One region of the Alkaliphilus crotonatoxidans genome, then DNA from elsewhere that is predicted to be linked to it. Evidence: riboswitches for the same ligand, from Rfam matches in the RefSeq annotation. Region 1 holds a riboswitch; each other region holds the start of a gene.
The links. A riboswitch is a leader RNA that binds a small molecule or an ion and turns the genes downstream of it on or off. The one in region 1 is predicted to bind S-adenosylmethionine.
Positions count from the first base shown of each region.

Region 2: it holds a riboswitch for S-adenosylmethionine, as region 1 does, so the genes downstream of both, metK (methionine adenosyltransferase) here and ACYQ1I_RS13500 (YbaK/EbsC family protein) in region 1, are expected to answer to the same signal.
Region 3: it holds a riboswitch for S-adenosylmethionine, as region 1 does, so the genes downstream of both, metF (methylenetetrahydrofolate reductase [NAD(P)H]) here and ACYQ1I_RS13500 (YbaK/EbsC family protein) in region 1, are expected to answer to the same signal.

Region 1 covers NZ_BAAHXS010000006.1:303,431-307,566, reverse strand. Annotated here, with positions in the region: gene ACYQ1I_RS13505 (ACP S-malonyltransferase) at 1-779, opposite strand, end outside; gene ACYQ1I_RS13500 (YbaK/EbsC family protein) at 1,272-1,736, opposite strand; SAM riboswitch class I at 1,843-1,947, opposite strand; gene ACYQ1I_RS13495 (serine hydrolase domain-containing protein) at 2,331-3,443, opposite strand; gene ACYQ1I_RS13490 (hypothetical protein) at 3,463-4,098, opposite strand.
Region 2 covers NZ_BAAHXS010000004.1:1,178,790-1,182,925, forward strand. Annotated here, with positions in the region: gene ACYQ1I_RS08125 (hypothetical protein) at 547-705, opposite strand; gene ACYQ1I_RS08130 (COG2426 family protein) at 908-1,375, shown strand; SAM riboswitch class I at 1,496-1,592, shown strand; gene metK (methionine adenosyltransferase) at 1,776-2,966, shown strand; gene recD2 (SF1B family DNA helicase RecD2) at 3,075-4,136, shown strand, end outside.
Region 3 covers NZ_BAAHXS010000006.1:579,210-583,345, reverse strand. Annotated here, with positions in the region: gene ACYQ1I_RS14825 (homocysteine S-methyltransferase family protein) at 1-354, opposite strand, end outside; gene ACYQ1I_RS14820 (methionine synthase) at 335-1,015, opposite strand; gene metF (methylenetetrahydrofolate reductase [NAD(P)H]) at 1,043-1,900, opposite strand; SAM riboswitch class I at 2,037-2,148, opposite strand; gene ACYQ1I_RS14810 (hypothetical protein) at 2,278-2,412, opposite strand; gene ACYQ1I_RS14805 (polysaccharide biosynthesis protein) at 2,412-3,452, opposite strand; gene ACYQ1I_RS14800 (PPC domain-containing DNA-binding protein) at 3,658-4,077, opposite strand.

The sequences.
Region 1 (4,136 bases):
TACATTCTACCTGTCATGTTTTTAATTAATTCCCTTTGTAAATCCGGAGACTTTTGTAATATGCTATGATCAAAGCTTGATATAATTGGTATTTCACAATCATATACATCAAGTTCCGATACAAATTTTACAAAGGGCTCAATTCCCTTGGCTGCAAATTGTGAATGAAAGGCATAGGGGGCATTGACCTCCTTGACCTTTAAAGCACCCTTTATTTCTGACAGCCCCATGACCATATTAACTGCTGCTTCCATACCTGATATTACAATACAGTATTCGTTGTTTTCACTGCCTATCTCCACCTGCCCCAGTAGATTATTTTCTCGAATTATTTCCTCTACATCATGGCAGGTTAAGCCAACGATAACAGCCATGGCTTCATCCTCTCTGTTAGCCAGCTTAGGATATTGATAAATTGTTAAAAGCATATGTAAGCCAGCTTCAAAGGAGATTGATTTACCACAGGCCATGGCTGTGATTAATCCCATACTGTAACCTAGTAAAATGGCGGGTTCCATCCCTAGACTTCGATAACGCTGATAAACGATATAGTCACAGGTATATATGGCGATCCAATCAGTGAACATCTTGTCATGGCTGGTTTCAGCAGCATTAAATAAATAATTCCACAAATCCATATTTAATTCGTGTCGAACAACGGAGCAATAATAGTTCAGAATCTCCAGCTGTTCTTTGTCAAATCTAGTAATTAGTTTTTGATATTCTGCCCCAACTCCTTGAAATAGAAAGGCATGACGATCTTGAAGCATCGTTTCCATCTTGTCACCTCACTTTGTCTTAATATAGTATTACTTAGATTATGTCACACGATATCGCCAGATGCAAGTAATAATTTAATTTATTTTAACATTTTTATATTTAAAATATATTACTTAGTACTTATTACCTAGAAGATTTTTGTATCATTTTTGAGCTAAAAAAATAATGATTATCATCATTAATTCATTGTCAATAGTCCTGCTGTTTCAGTATTTTGAATTAACTCCTGTACTTCCCTATATTTAACAACCAATGGATATTTTAACATTATGATCATTTTACCTTTAAAATCATTGTAATTGGTTAATTAGATGTTATAAACATGTTAATATTTATACTGTTACATATTTACGCTTATTTGTTTATCTATAGTATTAAAGCCATCGAAGCACCCCCCTTGGAATTCTTCAATGGCTTAAAACTACGCATATTTATTTACTTAATTTTACACGCTGATCAATAAGCCTTATTTATTTTTAACATTATCTGACCTATTGATCCTGGCAAACATCAATCCAAGTGGCATTGGTCAATTGCTGTATTTCCTCTGGCGTTATTTTTAGGGCTGAATACCGGGACCCAGCTGCAGGATAAACGTACTCAAAATCCTTGATGGATTGGTCAATATACACATCTAAAGGCCTTTCAAGGCCGAAGGGACACAGTCCTCCCACAGGGTGACCCGTAACAGCTTCCACCTCCATATGATTTAACAGCTTTGCCTTAACCTGAAAGTAACGCTTGTATTTTCTATTATCAATCTTACCGTCCCCCCGGGCTACAATTAAAATATTTCGATCCCTTAACCGAAAGGCCAGGGTTTTGGCAATGAAGGCAGGCTCTACGCCGATGGTTTTGGCGGCTAAATCTACCGTGGCGCCGCTTTCAGCCAATTCAAAAACAGGATCAGCTAATCCCCTTTCCACAAAAAAACGTCTTACATTTTCTACACTCAATTCTAATCAGCTCCTCATCTTTCGGTTTTATACATAAAAGCTATTTCTATGTATAAAAAAAACCCCTTTCTTATGAAAGAGGAATATTTTTAGTGGTGGTTTTCCCCTCTCATCTTGCGAAATATTCCGCAGGAATTGGCACCGCTGCTTAAAATTCAAGCCGGTTGCCGGGTTTCATCGGGCCTTTTCCCTCCACCTCTCTGGATAAGAGTACTGCTAATTAAATTATATTATTTTGATTTTAATGGTTATTAAGGCTGTTGTCAAGCATTATTTTCATATTGTACCGTTATCTATGATTCATTTATGATAATATATTATTATACGTCAAATAATTATGTCCCAAATGATCGTTTCTATATTAGATTTAGGTTTATTAAGGTTACCTAAAATCAAGGTCTTACAACAACACTTTTTTAAATTAAAGTTTAAGCTCGCATCAGGCTTCTGGTGCTATGTTAAAACTTTTTTGGGGACATTTTCCAAAACGCTTGACACAATAATATACGTATCTAGAACTCAAAAAGCATTATGGGACTATAAAAATAGTCCCCAAGTCAGTTAGAAACCCTTAAAAAAGCGTAATACTTGATTTTAGCTATAGAAATTCCATATCACCAGTAACGCTATTAAGATACCTAACATCACCATCGATAAAATCGTCTGTCGCCTATTCCCTTTAGACGAATTGTAGGTATTTCGCTTTACCACTAAAAATAGCATCGTAATAAAGGCCAGTACTGTAAAGATAAGGTTGATGAAAAAATGTATTTTTATCTCATCATAGCTTCGGTTGTTATCCATCACCATACGTGCGCTCAGTAACAAACAGTTACCTACGAGGGATATTCCTATAAAATTCAGCAGACCAAAATACATCCGCCCATTTTGAAAAGAAATTCTATTCTTCTCTTTTCTAACAAGGCTACGTATCCATTGAATAAGATGAATCAACAACATCGTGATAAAATATAGCCCACATAGGGCGGCTGCAACAATGTATAGGATTAAAAAGGGCGTTGTTCTCCCTGCAGGAAGGGGCAGATAATCTGAGACCACTGAGGAAATTTGTATTACGCTGCCATTTTCCACCTGAAAATATAATTGAGGGATGGGATCAAACATAGAGCTTCCAGAAGCTTTACGATACACATTGGGTGCCGTTTGGATGTATTCAGCAGTCTCTGTCATTTGACTGACTTGAATTCGATTTTCTCCAATAGCCTCGACCTTTAAAGGGATAAAATAAGGATATAACTTAGCTACACTATGCTCTGGCCGTCGCGCCATCAGATATTTTCCCTCTAAGAGCTTTGCACCTAAACCCGTTCCTTCCATAGGGGTAATTGCTCCCCCCCGCTCTACAAGTGCCTTCGGTAAACCATAGCATAGATCGATTTCTCCCCCTTGATTCGTTAAGACAATTACTGCAAATCTTTCCTCTGGTACAAGATGGAAATTGCTTGAAAAGGCGATAGTATTACCTCCATGGGTTAACCCTCGTTTTTCCCCTGGGTACTCCCAAAAACCATGGGCAATATCTAGCATATTTTCGTTGGGCGTATAGCTTTGGGAAAGCATCTTATCTAAGGTTTCTCGTTTTTGAAATAAGGGGGTCTGCTCCTCAGGGAGAGGCATTAAGGCCATTGCAAAGGCTGCTAAATCTTCAACGGTGCCATTGGCAGCACCGCAGGGGTACAGTGACATATAGCTCCAAGAGGAGAGGCTAAACGCCCCTTCTCCCTATTACTCCTGGAGTGCTTACTGCTGGTATTGGTATTGATATGGATATACCACGGGATGGCTCCATCACCAAGCCCCCGCCATTTACATTGAATCTTCCTGTAAAATTTGGCCTTTTAAAGTTAATATCATAGGTCTTCATGGCCTGCTGATTGGCTTGTCCCCCGGTTTGGTTGATCATCATAAAGGGGGCAATTACTATTGTTTCTAGTGATGCCAGCAGCATTAGCCCTTCTTCTACCTTGGCTAGCTTTTCGTCATCTCCGCCTAATGCTATATCTCTTAATGGGTTAAAGGCTTTTGTTTCTAAATCTCCCTTTGATGCATAGTTTATTTCTTCTATTCCTTCTCTTAGCTTTGATGATGCTGCTGCTACTAATCCCAAGCCTGTTAATCCCGTGGCTATGGTGAGCCCTGTAACTGCTACTGAACCTATGGTTAACGCTGTGGCACTGGCTCCCAATGCTACGCCTATTGCTGGCACCATCATGGCTCCCACGCCTCCTGTTAATGCCACAAACATGCCTACTGCCGCTACCGCGGCCAACCCCAACACCGCTGCCCCTAGTATCTTACCCCAGCCTAGCTTTTTCCTCTTTTTTACTCCTTTATGTAGCACTCATGGTTATACATTTAGTAACTACGTATCCTTGCCCA
Region 2 (4,136 bases), on a different contig from region 1:
ATCATAAGGGGGAAGAGAAAAAAACTGTTATTGGTTTTGTGAAGAAATCAACTAATAGGGAATTGCAATGGTGTGCTAAGTGAATATTACATATTTTTCACTTATGTTAAAAGTGTATTACAAAGCAGTTTTTTCTTGTAAACTATGGTAGACTCTAATTATAGTCTTGGAAAAATTTCGGTGGTGGTATAAATGAAAATAATTTTTATTGTATTTTTAATTGCTCTTTATATTTTACTGGATTTTAACGGACGAGATGAAAAGCAGAAAGACCCTCAATATTGAAATATATTCTATTCCCCCTCCTCCTTCTATAGGCCTGATAATCAGGGCCTATAGTTTTTTGCAGAAAAAAAGCCCCTGTCCATTGATTCACCCTTTTAAGTCTGCTATCATAAGATGAGCAGAACAATACGTGGCTTTGGTCAGGTAAGGGAGTATATATCACAAAGGCCCTGTCGAGTCTCAGTATTCCTTTGATCAACCTAATGATCGGTCAAAAAAAAACCTTCAGTGTGAAGTGAACATCCGAAGGTTTTGTTTTTACTATGATTTCTTACTTAATTCGTGGAACTGGTTAATTAAGTCGTCTATCTGGCCATTAAGCTTTAAGATTTTCTGTTTGTCGGCTTTCTCCTCCATAAGGTGTCGCAGATGAGCTTTTAAAGATTCAATCTCGTTTTTTAGCATCTTCACTTTATCCATACTCTGCCCCCCTTAACCAATAAGTGCTGTCTAAAGAAAACATGCAGCTAAATGTAATGTTATTATACCAATGATTACATTTAATAAACAATAGATTTAAGTTAAAATTATACAAAATTCCTAAAAATAACAGACCATCCTCTAAGGAATCTTTTTCAAAATATATGATATAATGGTAATACAGAAGAATTGAGGTGAACTGATGGGAAAAATATTTGAGGTGATAACCCGAGAACTGATGGTGCTGCTGGTTGCCGCCATGCCCTTGGCAGAGCTGAGGGGAGCGATCCCACTGGGGGTTTCCTTAGGAATGCATCCTTTACATGCAACATTATTGGGGGTTCTGGGCAGCTTAATTCCTGTACCTTTTCTGTTATTTTTTCTAAAGCCTGTTGTATTATTCTTTAGAGATTTAAAGCCCTTTAAAAATCTGGTGAACCGAATTTTACGAAGGACCATTAAGAAAAGCGATAAAATTAAACGTTACAGTGCCCTGGGCCTGGTATTGTTTGTTGCTATCCCATTACCAACCACCGGGGTATGGTCAGGGTGCCTGGCCGCCACAATATTTAATATTCCTATCAAAATAGCCTTTCCGGCCATCGCCCTGGGCACCGTCGTAGCGGGCAGCATTATGTTTACCTTGAGCTATGTTATTACAAGTATTTAGAAGCAGGTTAGATGAAAATACAAGCTTTTTTAAAAGTTTCATATTAGTAAAAAATATGTTGACAGATATACAACTCAATGATATTATGAGTTAGTAATTCAATTAAATAAAAATCTTGATGCCTTATCAAGAGTGGTGGAGGGAAGGGCCCGATGATACCCGGCAACCGTAGCGTACGGTGCTAATTCCCACAGATTCTGATTCTGAAAGATGAGGTAAGCATATATAGTTGATATGCCTCTTCTTGAAAGAGGTTTTTTTATTGCAATCAATTATTCCTATTTCAGATCAGCATATTTTCCTGGCATGGATGGGTATATTAGTACAGAAAACCTTCACGCTCAGGAAGCTCGATTATACAGATAGCCTGATAACATTAGGAAAAGGGAGGTAATTTTTAATGGCACGAAGACTATTTACTTCAGAGTCAGTGACAGAAGGACATCCAGATAAGATCTGTGACCAAATTTCTGATGCAGTATTAGATGCAATATTTGAAAAGGACCCAAAGGCCAGAGTTGCTTGTGAAACCACTGTTACCACTGGATTGGTTCTGGTGGCCGGTGAAATCACCACCGATTGCTACGTTGATATTCCAAAGGTAGTTAGAAAGACAATTGAAGAAATTGGCTATACCCGTGCAAAGTTTGGCTTTGACTGCGATACCTGCGCCGTTTTAACAGCCATTGACGAGCAGTCCTCTGATATTGCCATGGGGGTTGATGAGGCGTTAGAGAGAAAAAAGGGGCAAATGGTAGATGAACTGGAGGCCATCGGTGCTGGTGATCAAGGGATTATGTTTGGCTTTGCCTGCAATGAAACACCTGAATTGATGCCTTTACCAATTTCCTTGGCCCATAAGCTTTCAAAGCGACTTTCTGATGTACGCAAGGATGGTACCCTTGATTATTTAAGACCTGATGGAAAAACCCAGGTGACTGTAGAGTATGATGGCGATAAGCCCCTGCGTATTGACACAATTGTTATTTCCACCCAGCATGGCCCTGAGGTAGACCAGGAAACCATCGAAAGGGATTTAATCAAGCATGTGATCAATCAGGTGGTGCCGGCTGGTTTGCTGGACGAAAATACCAAGTATTATATTAACCCGACGGGCCGGTTTGTAATCGGTGGACCCCAGGGTGATGCCGGGTTAACCGGTAGAAAGATTATTGTTGACACCTATGGCGGCTATGCCCGTCATGGCGGCGGTGCCTTTTCTGGGAAGGACCCAACAAAGGTGGATCGTTCTGCTGCCTATGCTGCCAGGTATGTAGCAAAAAATATCGTGGCTGCAGGCCTTGCCGATAAATGTGAAATTGAACTGGCCTATGCCATTGGGGTGGCCCAGCCTGTATCGGTATTGGTAGAAACCTTTGGTACAGGAAAGGTGGATGAGGGATTGCTGGTTGAACTGGTGAGGAAACACTTTGATTTAAGACCAGCGGCCATTATTCGAGACTTAGATTTGAGAAGGCCAATTTATAAACAAATTGCAGCCTACGGACACTTTGGAAGAACCGATTTGGCCCTACCCTGGGAAAAAACTGACAAGGCAGAAATTCTTAGAAGAGAGGCCCTGGGACAATAAGATATCCCTTGGATGATTTATAAAGACCCTATTCGTGATGGAATAGGGTCTTTATTATGTTCAGCTAACTTTTATGGTATAATATTACTATTAACAATTGCTTAAGAGGTGAGAACCCTGATAGAGGTAGAAGGAAAACTAGTTGAAGTGATATATCAAAATGAATCCAATGGGTATACGGTAGGGATTTTGTCTGCGGCGGAAGAGGATATCACCGTCGTTGGAATCCTGCCTGCCCTCCGGGAAGGGGAGGACCTCATTGTAAAGGGTAGGTGGACCATGCACCCCAGCTATGGCAGACAGCTGGAGGTGCAGGAATATAAGCCGGTGAAGCCCTCCACCATAGAGGGGATGATCAGCTATTTATCATCTGGTATGATCCATGGAATCGGAGAAAAGATGGCCAGGAGAATTGTAGATTATTTTGGTTTGGAAACCTTTGATATTTTACAGGCTGAGCCCCATCGTCTAAAGGAGGTGCCGGGAATTGGAGAAGCAAAGGCCGGTTCCATTGCTGAGGCCTTTCGAGAGCAGCGGGAGCTGAGGGAGATTATATTATTTCTTTCTCAATATGGTATTACCCCCAACTATGCCATCAAAATTTATAAAAAATATGGAGAAAAAACAATCCCCTTGATTCAGGAAAACCCTTATCGATTAGCAGAGGATGTAACTGGAATTGGTTTTAAAAAGGCAGATCATATTGCCCAGACCATGGGAATTCCCCTTGATTCAAAATATCGTATTTTAGCAGCAACCAAATATCTGTTGAACAGCTTTCACACCGAGGGGCACACCTATGCCCCCTGGGCAGACTTGGTCCATAGGACGACTGACCTGGTGGGAGTAAGCCCTCAATCGGTGGAGGATGCCATACAGCATCTAACCCTGGAACAAAAGATTCATCTTGAAAGGAATGGCGAAACCTTTCATATCTACTCGATGGTCTATTACTATGCAGAGACCTATACATGCAAAAAACTGATTGAGCTTGCCCAGGTTAATTTCCAGTCCTCCAGCTTAAATATTGATGAGGAGCTACATAAAATAGAAAAGGAGGAGGAAATTCTTTTGGCTTCCAATCAAAAAGAAGCCATTAAGCAATCGATACAAAACGGCATTACAGTCATCACCGGAGGGCCTGGTACCGGCAAGACCACCACGATTAAT
Region 3 (4,136 bases), 280 kb from region 1:
CCTTTGAAAGCTGATTTCACCAAGGGGAGCCAGCATTTGACCCAGGGGGCCAATATCCTGTGCCACATAGGGGGCCTTGGCTTCTCTAGCAAGCCTTACCCCGGCTTCGATAATTGCCTCAAGGCTATGGGAGCTTTTTCCCAGCTTCAATTCATTGGCTTGAAAGGTATTGGTGGTTATGATTTGAGCCCCTGCCTTTACATAGCTTTGATGAATTTCTCGGATCAATTCTGGCTTCTCAAGATTTAACAGCTCCGGCAGGGCACCGACTTCAAGACCTGCCCTTTGAAGCATGGTGCCCATGGCCCCATCAAACAAAATCATTTTATTTTGTTCATTTATCAAATTCCGCACAGGCAGAACCTCCTTTTCTATAGCTGCAATGTTGATATTGTAGACAGCCTTCACAGCCAGCAACCTTTTTGGTGGGGTCTTTACTAATACCGATACAGGCTGTAACTGATTTTCTGGGTACTAGAAAATGATGGTCTGTCACTGTCAAACCAATTTTTTTATCAGCCTCCAACAGCTTTATTAGCTCTGGCTGCAGTTCAACCGAAAGGTCGCCATAGCCCGGACTGAATCGCCCCGTCAGATAGCTGCCAGGGGCGGCTCCATTTTTTATGACGGATTCTGCATGATCACAGAGTACCTCAATGGCTTCAGAAGCGCAGGCATCCAGTATCACCGCCCGGGTCATATCGGTATGCTGGTATCTTTTTATTTTCAAGTCAACCCCTACCCCCAGGGTAGCCGCCATCATAACGCATTGGCTACAGCCCTTGAGGTGTGAGGCAATGGCTGCGCCCTTAAGAATAAGCCGTGTATTCACCAGTTTAATCCCATCATTTTGGTGTTGAATTTGAAATGTTTGATATACATAGAAGGCCTTTGTAGCTTGCTCCATTTCTTCCATACAGCTATCGATCATTTGAGTCAGCTCCCGGTCAAGGGCCTGATCACGATAACCAAGGTATCTTAATACTTCTGATTTTCTTAGCTTAATTTTCTTCAACCCTCTTTCCCAAAGTCTATATGCTTGCTATATATTTAATTGAGCCATAATTTCCCTGGCAATTTCCGGCTTATTCATTGTATAGAGATGGATTCCATCTACACCATTTTTAATTAAATCTGAAACCTGCTGAGCCGCATATTCAATTCCTTTTTTTCTAAGGGTATCGGGCTGATGCTCATATCGTGCCAACAGCTTAATTACCCTGGCTGGTAAGGAGGCGCCACAAAGAAAAATCATTTTTTCAATTTGCTTTTTATTTAAAATAGGCATAATTCCGGCGGATATTTTACAATGAATCCCCTGCCCCCTCAATTGCTCTAAAAACCGATAAAATAGCTGGTTTTCGAAAAATAACTGGCTAATCAAAAATTCAACCCCTGCCTCTACCTTATCTTTGAGGCAGTCAATATCCTGATTGATGTCATCACATTCTATGTGACCTTCTGGATAAGCAGCTCCCCCTATTGAAAAATTTCCATATGCCTTTACATCCTTTACTAGATCTATTGCATATTGGTAGTCTTTAACCGGCCTTCCCTCACCGCTGATAGGCATATCTCCCCGCAGGGCCAGTAGATTTTCTATTCCTTTTTCCTGTAGCTGATCCAGCTTTCTTTTAATGGTTCCCTTTTCAGAATTGACACAGGTGAGATGAGCCAATGCCTCTATTCCATATTGATTTTTAATTAAGGATGCTATTTCAAGGGTTTGATTTCCTCCATTTCCCCCTGCTCCATAGGTTACACTGATAAAATCTGGCCCTAATTCCGTTAATCCCTCTATGGTTTTATAAATTGTGCCTATATCGTGATTTTTTTTTGGAGGAAAGACCTCAAAGGAAATAACTGGTTTCTTTTCATTGTATATATTGGCTATTTTCAATTCAATACCTCCCTATCATTTTCAACACGGTATTTTTATTTCCTGTCTTATGATCGATGGTTTTTAATTGTATAAAAAAACCACCTCTTTAGATAAGAAGCGGCAGCATGCTTTTATATATGCCTTTTACACAATCTCCTTATCTTTCAGCCATGGGCTGCAGGAATTAGCACATTTCCAGCCTGTCATAACAGGTTGGCTGTTGCCGGGTTTCATTGGGCCAGTCCCTCCACCGCTCTGGATAAGATTATTTTATTTATCGGTCAAAACAAATTACCTTCAATTGATTAGACCATTGAGTTATTCTGTAATAAAAACCCCCTTAATCAAAATATAAGCTTCCAGATCAATGCTATAAAAATTATTGTTATAGTGTATCATAGTTCTTTACAATTGTAAATACTGTTTTTATATAATTCTGACAATATCCCTGTCAAAAGAGAGGTCGACAGACGGGGAATCCCCTGGGGAATTCTTCCCCGTTCTATCGTTTCAGCTGTTGTTAATATCATTATTTTTCTTTTACCCCTGACATTCTCTTATATTCCTTTAGCTCTTCTTTAATATAGGGCAGCTTTAATAGTATTTTTTTGATTTGACTGACCGATAAGCGGGGAGCATTAAAGGAGTTATAGCCTGCCTCCAGGGAGTCGGAGAGGGTTCCTTGTACGTCATCATTATTACCATAATTCAAATCTCGATCATCGGGCTTTATTATATAATAATTTTTTAATTCTTCTGCCCTGGCCATTTCCTCGTGGGTTACCAGGGTTTCGTGATACTTTTCTCCATGTCGAATTCCTATAATCTTTGTGGCGGCCTCAATCTTAAAGATTTCCTTTATTGCTTGTGCCAAATCTGCTACAGTGGCGGCAGGGGATCTGAGTACAAAGATTTCTCCGTTATGGCCATATTTAAAGGCATGAATGACCAAATTAATTGCATCATCCATTGACATGAGGAATCTTGTCATCTGGGGATTGGTAATGGTTAGACATTCTCCCTGCTTGATTTGTTCCACCAGTCGGGGAACAATAGAGCCCCTGGTGGCCAAAACATTACCGTACCGTACGCAGCTAAGAAGCGTTCCCTTATTTAAATTCCTTGATTTAGCAATGATCAGCTTTTCCATCAGGGCCTTGGATTGCCCCATAGCATTAATTGGATATACTGCCTTGTCTGTACTGAGGCCTATTACCTTTTTTACACCGTTTTCTATGGCAGCTTCCAATACATTGTTTGTTCCTATGATATTGGTTTTTACCGCCTCCATTGGATTAAACTCACAGGAGGGCACCTGCTTTAAAGCAGCTGCGTTAAAGATGTAGTCTACACCCTTTGTTGCCTGATAAATGCTATTATAATCTCTAATATCACCAATGTAAAATTTGATTTTATCACTTTGATATCGAATTCTCATATCGCTTTGCTTCTTTTCGTCACGGCTAAAGATTCTAATTTCTTTGATACTGGATTTTAGAAATCTATTTAATACTGCATTACCAAAGGAGCCTGTTCCACCGGTAATGAGAAGGGTTTTTCCTGCAAACATTCTGATCCCTCCAAGTAATTGTTCTATCTTCTCTTTGATCCCCTACCCTATTTTATGAAAACAATTTCTAGCTTTCCTCCTTCCGATACCTGTATGATCTATTGAGTCTACTGTCTATTTGTATTTTATGAAGCCTGGAGGGAAAGGTACCTATTGGGCATAAAAAAACCCCCGGATTTATTTTTTATCCAGGGGATAACAAAGATTAAAATTGATATAGGTTTAAACCAACTTCATTACTAAAGGCCCGGTTAACGGTTCCTTCGATTGCCTCCACTAAAAGTTCACCAGTAGCACTGATTACAGCAGCGTTAAGATGTCCGCCATAGGTTTGATGATCTTTATCGGAAAGATTGATATGAAGATGAAGATATACTTCATCATTCATGGTCGAGATATTCCCTAAAAGACTGGTGATTTCATAATCGCCTTTAAGCTCAGTTGAATGGTACTCTTTTTTATCCACCTCAAAGAGCCCGATGGTGGCTTGATCAACGGCGCCAATCCCCTTTACCCATCCGAGGGTAATTTTTTGCTGTTGACAAAACTCCTTAAGGGTCGATACAATTTCTTCCCCTTTGTCTAAACGAATGACGTATTTTGTTCCAAACTGTTTAAATTCCATTATCTCACTCCTTTTGACCTGTTATATTCATTTTAACATTTTTGCTGTGGCTTATCCAT